2 regions of the Kinneretia aquatilis genome follow, and region 2 is predicted to be linked to the other one. Evidence: predicted binding sites of a transcription regulator. Region 2 holds the regulator's gene; the other holds the start of a gene.
What was found. Region 2 encodes sigma-54, which starts transcription at its own class of promoters, with help from an activator protein. Its sites were predicted from a motif close to TGGCANGNAANCTGCTTT; they were not measured.

Region 1: the regulator sigma-54 is predicted to act here: its motif matches at 2,481-2,498, upstream of C1O66_RS23225 (nidogen-like domain-containing protein).

The regions. Positions count from the first base shown of each region.
Region 1 covers NZ_POSP01000004.1:830,749-834,957, reverse strand. Annotated here, with positions in the region: gene C1O66_RS23230 (L-serine ammonia-lyase) at 127-1,518, shown strand; gene C1O66_RS23225 (nidogen-like domain-containing protein) at 1,596-2,423, opposite strand; gene C1O66_RS23220 (substrate-binding periplasmic protein) at 2,633-3,433, opposite strand; gene C1O66_RS23215 (efflux RND transporter permease subunit) at 3,613-4,209, opposite strand, start outside.
Region 2 covers NZ_POSP01000003.1:2,626,862-2,631,070, reverse strand. Annotated here, with positions in the region: gene C1O66_RS14465 (pre-peptidase C-terminal domain-containing protein) at 1-15, shown strand, start outside; gene C1O66_RS14460 (SGNH/GDSL hydrolase family protein) at 78-1,091, opposite strand; gene C1O66_RS14455 (RNA polymerase factor sigma-54) at 1,295-2,824, opposite strand; gene lptB (LPS export ABC transporter ATP-binding protein) at 2,923-3,732, opposite strand; gene lptA (lipopolysaccharide transport periplasmic protein LptA) at 3,729-4,209, opposite strand, start outside.

The sequences.
Region 1 (4,209 bases), on a different contig from region 2:
GCCCTGCCAGAGCCGGCTTGCTGTCTGATGGAACATTCACCATCGACGCCAGCCGGCTTTTTTGTCACAAGACCGGCCTGATTCATCGGGCCGTGCTCGAATCTCACACCAACGCTTGGAGGCCCCATGGCCGTTTCAGTCTTCGACCTCTTCAAGATCGGCATCGGCCCATCCAGCTCGCACACCGTGGGCCCCATGCGTGCGGCACGCATGTTTGTGCAACGCCTGCGCCACGAAGGCCAGCTCGAGCGCACGGCACGCGTGGTCTCGCAGATGTATGGCTCGCTCGGTGCCACCGGCAAGGGCCACGGCAGCGACAAGGCCGTGTTGCTGGGTCTGGCCGGCCATGAGCCGGATACGGTCGATGTCGAGCAGGTGCCGGCTTACCTCGACGCCATCCGCAGCGGCGGCCGCATCCGTCTGGGCGGTGAGCATGAGATCGAGTTCAACGAGGCCAAGGACCTGGTGCTGTTCAAGCGCCAGAGCCTGCCCTTCCATGCCAATGGCATGCGCTTCTCGGCCTTCGATGCCGAAGGTGTGGAAATCCAGCAGCGCACCTACTACTCGGTCGGCGGCGGCTTTGTCGTCAGCGACGAGGTGGCGGCCGACGGCAGCAAGCAAAAAGTCATCGCCCCCGATGCCACCGTGCTGCCCTACCCCTTCAAGACCGGCGACGAGTTGCTGGCGCTGACGAAGCAACACGGCATCAGCATCGCCGAAGTCATGCGCCGCAACGAGCGCCACTGGCGCAGCGATGAAGAGACCCGCGCCGGCCTGCTGAAGATCTGGCAGGTGATGCAGGACTGCGTCAGCCGCGGCTGCCGCACCGAGGGCATCCTGCCCGGTGGTTTCAAGGTCAAGCGCCGTGCGGCCCAACTGCACCGCGACCTGACCGCCAACCCCGAAGCCGCGCTGCGCGACCCGCTGCAGGTGATGGACTGGGTCAACCTCTACGCCCTGGCCGTCAATGAAGAAAACGCCGCCGGTGGCCGCGTGGTGACGGCGCCGACCAATGGCGCAGCCGGCATCGTGCCGGCCGTGCTGCACTACTACAGCCGCTTCGTCCACCACGCCAACGACGAGGGCGTGATCGACTTCCTGCTGACGGCTGCGGCCATTGGCATCCTCTACAAGGAAAACGCCTCGATCTCGGGCGCCGAGGTCGGTTGCCAGGGCGAGGTGGGCGTGGCCTGCTCCATGGCTGCTGCGGCCCTGTGCCAGGTCATGGGCGGCACGCCCGAGCAGGTCGAAAACGCCGCCGAGATCGGCATGGAACACCACCTGGGCCTGACCTGCGACCCAGTCGGCGGCCTGGTGCAAATCCCCTGCATCGAACGCAACGCCATCGCCTCGGTCAAGGCCATCAATGCCGCGCGCATGGCCTTGCGCGGCGACGGCACGCACTTCGTGAGCCTGGACAAGGTCATCAAGACCATGCGCGACACCGGTGCCGACATGATGACCAAGTACAAGGAAACCGCACGCGGCGGCCTGGCCGTCAACATCGTCGAGTGCTGATACGGCACGCGCAAGACGAAACAGAAAAAGGCGACCCGAGGGTCGCCTTTGACTTGGCTGGGTGAAACGAAACGAGTTCAGGCGCGACGACGACGCGACACCGCACCCAGGCCAGCCAGGGCCAGGCCCACCAGCAGCAGAGAGCTCGGCTCCGGCACGGTCGAGGGCGGCTGCACCGAGCCATTGCGCACGCTGAAGCTGTAGCGGCCGGCGACGTTGGAATTCAGCGAACCGGCAACCAGGGACTGGGCGCCGCCATCCAGCAGCGCGCCGTTGACGGCCGAGCCGGGCAGCTCGAAGGAATTGCTGTTGCCGTTGGACCAACCGACGCGCACCGAATTGCCACCTTGGCCGTTGCTGCCGCCGCTGCTGGCAGCATCTCCAGTCTCCCACTGGATCTTGTCGTAATTGAACTCGAAGTCGAAGTCACCGGCATTGATGTCCGAGCGGTCGGTGATGATGAGCTGGAAGGTGTTCAGCTTGTTGGCCTGGGTGTCAAAGTAGCCCACGTCCAGCCAGTTCACGCCGAAGACCTTGTGGCCGTTCAGCAGGCCGGTGCCGTACTGGGTGACACCGCTGCGGGCATTGCGGGTGTCCACGTCGGCAAAGAAGGCCGCCAGGATCTGGCGGTTGGTGCCCTGCAGGCCGAAGGGCGTGTAAGTGTCCAAGGCTCGATCAAACGTCACGTTGCCGTTGTTGTTGACGAACAGCTGGGTGAACTGGCTGCCGAAGAAATTGACGTTGAAGCCGATGTTGACCAGGCCGGTGGAGCCATCGTCGTTGCGCGGCAAGGTGTTGGCCGAGAACAGGTCGGTGTGATGCACAGCGCCCGCCAGAGCCGAAGAGCTCGCTGCCACCAGTCCCGAGACCAGCAGTGCGGCGGAAAACAGAGTCTTGATCTTCAATTCGTATCCCTACAAGTGTCCAAAACAAAAGTTCGCCCATTGGCGAACTTGCTTTGTGAAGCAGGGTTCATGCCAGCGCACCAAGTCCTTGTGGCGAGGCAATTTGCACGAAACAGAACGTAACGCTGTCAGAAAACCCGACAACGTGGTAACAACTGCATACAAAAAACCCATGACCTGCGGCACGGGTACAGACTGCAAGACCGGGCTTAGCGCTTGATTGGCGGGCTGTCCTGAGGCAGCCAGCGCTTGTAGATGGCGGCAAAGCTGCCGTCGCGCTTCATGGCATCGAGTGCCCTTTGCCAGGCTTGAACGACACGGTCAGGGGTGTCACGCGAGAAGGCGATATACCCTTCGGCGCTGGCATAGCTGTACACGATCTCCAGCGCATCCTCGGGCACGCCGGCCTGCGCCATGATCTTGGGCATGGACAGACGTTCGGTGGCGAAATAATCCGCCCGCTGGGCCAGGAGCATGCGGATGGCTGCCTGCGGATCGGCAACGCTGACCAGGTTGCGAAAGCCCAGCTGGCTCAGCTCCTCCGAGGTGTACCAGTCACGCACCACCAGCACCGACTTGGCCCGCTTGGCATCGTCCATGCTGCGCAGTCGCAGGCCACCGCGGGCCGGCGCATAGATCGAGCTGTAGAAGGTGACCACCGGCCCCACCCACTTGAAGAGGCGCTCTCGCCCTGGCGTGCGTGCCATGCTGAACAAGGCGGTTTCGCCGCCCAGTTGCACCTCGCGGTAGGCACGCGCCCAGGGTTGGAACTCGATCGGCAATTCCTTCTTCAGGCGCCGCTGGATCTCCTGCACCACCTCGACCGCCAAGCCCTTGGCCTCGCCGTTCTCGCTGAAGTTGATGGGAGCGAACTCTTCGCTGAGCAGGCGTTGTTGGGCTTGCGCTGGCAGCGTCGGGCCGATTGCGACCATGAGCAGGCAGAGCAGCCATCGGCAAGGGCGCGCCGTGTGGCGGCAGGCCTGCCGCCAGAAACCAAAACGAAGGAACATGGCTGCGCAGCATAGCCAAGCCTGAGCCCCTTGCTGCGGCCGGCCCCGCCGCGCGCACGGGCAAATCGTTCCGAACTCACGCGAGCGATCCTGTCGTACAGGAGAACGCCCCTCAAGAAAAAGAAACGGCGCCCCGAAGGGCGCCGCCGTGAGTCAAAGACCTGGGGCTGCCTGCGGCATCAAGCGCTGGCGCTGGCGCCGGCGCCAAGCGCTGGCAGCTCGGCCAGCATCGCCTCCTGCTGAGCGGCCGGCTTGGGCTTGCGCTCCCGCACCAGGTAGGAATACAGCACCGGTACCACCACCAAGGTCAGCAGGGTCGAGGTGATGACGCCGCCGATGATGGCCCGGCCCATGGGGGCTTGCACCTCACCGCCCTGGTTGAAGGCAATCGCCATGGGCAGCATGCCGAAGACCATGGCCGCTGTGGTCATGATGATGGGGCGCATGCGCACCAGGCCGGCCTCCAGCAGCGCCTCGGGAATGCTGGCCCCGCCCTTGCGGGCGTGGTTGGCAAAGTCGATCAGCAGGATCGCGTTCTTGGTCACTAGGCCCATCAGCATGACCAGGCCGATCATGGAGAACACATTGAGCGTGGTGCCCGTGATCAGCAGGGCCAGCATCACACCGATCAGCGAGAGGGGCAGCGAGGCCATGATGGCGATCGGCTGCACAAAGCTGCCGAACTGGCTGGCCAGCACGATGTAGATGAAGATCACCGCCAGGCCCATGGCGGCCAGCAGGCCATTGAAGGCTTCCTTCTGCTGCTTGCCGGCGCC
Region 2 (4,209 bases):
GCGACCTTGAGCTGAAGCCAGGCGGCGCTGGCCGCCAGCTTCGGGGCCGGTGCTCCAGGCGACCGGCCCTTGTCTTTTCAGCTGCGGCGCTGGCGACCGGCGCGCAGGCCCAGGGCTGCCAGGCCCAGGCCCATCAGCAGCCAAGTCTGCGGTTCCGGCACGGCAGCCAGCATGCCCTGGCCGAGGTAGCTGTGGGTCAGCGTGGTCGGGTGGATGCGGTCCCAGTACATATAACTCTCGGGGCTGCTGCAGATGCTGCCGTCGGGCTGGCCGACATAGCCGGTGAAGCAGGCTTGGGTGACATTGCTGAAGCCGTAGAGCGCCGCGTTGTCGACCAGGGCTTGCTGCGTGCCCAGGGTGTCGAAATAACGGATGTCAATGCCGGGCAAGGTGCGCAGCTGGCCGATGGCCTGATTCAGGCCAAAGTTGAAGCCCAGGGAGAGCTGGTGGAGCTGGCCCGACAGGCCGGACGACAGGCCGGCCGGTGTCTGGCCCAGGTCGGGCAGGCCTGGCATCAGGAAGCTGCGCGCACCCAGGCCGTAGAGGGTCTGCACCGCGCTGCTGAGGTTCTGGATGGCCGCTTGCGCCGTGGCCTGCGAGAAACCCAGGTACTGGAAATCATTGGCCCCGCCCCAGAGCACGTAAAGGGCCTGGCTGTCGGCGGCCGAGCCAGCCAGGCCGGACTGGAAGGCGCCCACTTGCGAGAGCATGCCCGTGTTCTGCAAGGCGGCCGGGGCGCCTGCGGCCACCGCCGCGCCGTTGAGCCAGCCGGTTTGGGCACCGCCCCAGGCGTAGTCCTGCAGGCTCACGCCCAGGCCTTGGGCGAGGTGCTCGACGGCCACCTGGCCGTTGGAAAAACGACCCTGGAAATAGTTGCCCGGCTGGGGCACGGCGCCGCTGGTGGCGCGGTAGAAATTGCCGTTGTCCGAGAGGCTGTCGCCGAAGGCGATCACGCGGCTGTAGCTGGTGGCGGCACTGCTGCTTGTGGCCTGAGCCTGAGCTTGGGAGGGGGCGGCCCAGGCCAGGTTGGCGGCGAGTATCAGCAGCGCGGGCAGGCGGGCGCCGGCCGGGGAGCGGAGGGTGGTGTTCACGGCAGACCTTTCAAGTAACGATCCAAGTCAGCGGCATGATGGCATGTCTCGAAATGGGATTCACCTGAAATCGGTGTGCGTGTTCACGTTTGGGGGTGAACGGGTGAACGGGTGAACAGGTGAACAGGTGAACAGGTGAATGGTGAATCGTGGGGTGTGGTTCACCAGTTTACTGATTCACCCGTTCACTCAAGCTTCAACCTTCAAACCACCCGCCGCATCGTCGTCGTCCCGATGTGCATGCCTTCGCGGTATTTGGCGACGGTGCGGCGCGCGACCTGGATGCCTTGCTCTTCCAGCATGCTGGCCAGGGCGCTGTCGGAAAGGGGTTTGGCCGGGTTCTCGGCGGCGATGAACTGCTTGATCAGCTCGCGTACGGCGGTGCTGGAGGCCTCGCCGCCGGCCTCGGTGGACAGGCCCGAGCCGAAGAAATACTTGAGCTCGAAGGTGCCGAAGGGCGTGGCCATGTACTTGGCCGTGGTCACGCGCGAGATGGTCGATTCGTGCAGGCCCAGCTCATCGGCGATCTCGCGCAGCACCAGGGGCTTCATGGCCACGGCGCCGTGGCTGAAGAAACCTTTTTGCCGCTCGACGATGGCGGTGGAGACGCGCAGGATGGTGTCGAAGCGCTGTTGGATGTTCTTGATGAACCAGCGTGCCTCCTGCAGCTGGCCGCCCAGGGCGCTGTTGCTGATGCCGCCGCGCGTCTGGCGCAGGGCGTTGGCGTAGAGCTCGTTGATGCGCAGCTTGGGCGCGACCTCGGGGTTGATGATGACGCGCAGCTCGCGGCCGACCTTGCGCACGATCACGTCCGGGATCACCGCCGGCGCCTGGCCGCGGGCAAAGCGCCGGCCGGGCTTGGGCTCCAGGGCCACGATCAGGGCTTGCGCTTCACGCAGCAAGGCATCGTCGGCGCCGGTCAGCAGCATCAGGCGGCGGCTGTCGCGCTTGGCCAGCAGGTCCAAGTGCTTTTTGCAGATCATGATGGCGATCACCTGCGGCGCGCTGCGCGGCAGCTGGCGCAGCTGCAGCTCCAGGCATTCCGTCAGCTCGCGGGCACCGACGCCGGGCGGGTCCATGTGGTGCAGCCATTTGAGGGCGATGCGCAGGTGGTCGAGCAGCTCCTCGCGCTCGGCGGCGCTGTCCTCGTCACCGTCCGGCACCAGGGCCTCGGCGATGGCTTCCAGGCTGTCCTCGAGATAGCCGTCCTCGTTGAGAGAGTCGATCAGCAGGCGTAGCGCAAGCTGGTCGGTATCGCTGAGGTGCATGCCGGCCATCTGCTGGACCAGATGCTCTTGCAGGCTGATCTCGGCCGATTCCTGGTCGCTGCGTTCGCCGTCTTCATCGTTGCTGCCCGAGCCGCTGCCGCTGTTGCTGGGCAGTTCGCGGATGCCGTCGAAATCGTCGCCCTCGGTGCCGTTCTCCCAGTCCTCGCGTTCGGTGCTGCCGAAGTCTTCGGCCTGCAGCTCGGGTGTGGCCTCGGCCTCGGCGCCGCCGCCCAGCTCACGGTCGGCGCCGCTGTCCTCGGCGGCGCTGGCCGGGCGCAGCTCGGGCAGCTCGGGCGTGGCGACGGAGAAGTCTTCTTCGGTTTCGAGCAGCGGGTTCTGCGCCAGCATCTGCTCGACTTCCTGATTCAGCTCCAGCGTGGACAGTTGCAGCAGGCGGATCGATTGCTGCAGCTGCGGCGTCAAGGCCAGATGCTGGCTCAGTCGAACCTGGAGTGACTGCTTCATGGCGCGGGCTCAGGGGCAGTCGTGAGATGCAGGAATCCCTGCATCAGCCCCGCGCGGGGCTGCCGTGGCAGCGGGCGTGTAGGCATCCATGGCCGGCTCTACATGCGGAAATGTTCGCCGAGATAGACCTTGCGCACATCGGCGTTGGCCACGATCTCGTCCGGCGTGCCCTCGGCCAGCACCGAGCCCTCGCTGATGATGTAGGCCCGGTCGCAGATGCCCAGGGTCTCGCGCACATTGTGGTCGGTGATCAGCACGCCGATCTGGCGCGCTTTCAGGAAACCGATGATGCGCTGGATCTCCAGCACCGCGATCGGGTCCACGCCGGCGAAGGGTTCGTCCAGCAGGATGAAGCGCGGTTGCGTGGCCAGGGCGCGGGCGATCTCGACGCGGCGGCGTTCGCCGCCCGAGAGCGCCGGCGCCGGGCTGTCGCGCAGCTTCTCGATGCTGAGGTCGTGCAGCAGCGCTTCCAGCAGCTCCTTGATGCGCGGCTCTTTCAGCGCGCGGCCCTGCTCGTCGCGCTGCAGCTCCAGCACGGCGCGGATGTTCTGTTCCACCGTGAGCTTGCGGAAGATCGAGGCCTCCTGCGGCAGATAGCTCAGTCCCAGGCGGGCGCGCTGGTGGATGGGCAGGTGCTCGACCGATTGGCCGTCGATGTGGATCTCGCCGGCGTCGGCGCGCACCAGGCCCACGATCATGTAGAAGCTGGTGGTCTTGCCGGCGCCGTTGGGGCCCAGCAGGCCAACCACCTCGCCGCTGTTGACGCCCAGATGCACGTTCTTGACCACGCGGCGCACGCCGTAGCTCTTGGCCAGGCCCTCGGCTTCCAGGCGGCTGCGCGGGCCGGATTCGAGGGCGGCCACGGGCGCGTGATGGGGGCTGGCGACGCTGCTGTTGCTGCTGCTCATGGCGCTTTGCGGGGGCTCAGGCTGGTGCTGGGCTTGAGTTGCACGCCGGAGGCCGCGGCCGCGGGTGCCGAGGCGGCCTCGGGCGCGCCGCCGCGCGGCATCATCACCACACGGACCCGGCCGCTCGGGTGGGGCGAGGTCTGGCCGCCCTCGAGGGTGAAGACCTCGCTGCGGTTGTCGAACAGGATGACTGCGCCGGTCACCTCGTCGGCCACCGTCGTGCCCTGCAGGCGGCGCACCACGGCATTGCCGATGAAGCGCACGGTGTCGCTGCGGGTGTCGTATTCAAGCTGGTCGGCCAGGCCTTCGATGGCCTCGCCCGGCACATCGCGCGCCTGGCGGAAGCTGACCTGCTTGCCGGTCTGGCCATTGGCATAGACCTGGTAGTAGCCGTCGCCGGTTTCGCGCACATCGAGCTTCTCGGCGCGCAGCACCAGGCTGCCCTTGCTCAGCACCACATCACCGTTGAACTCGGTG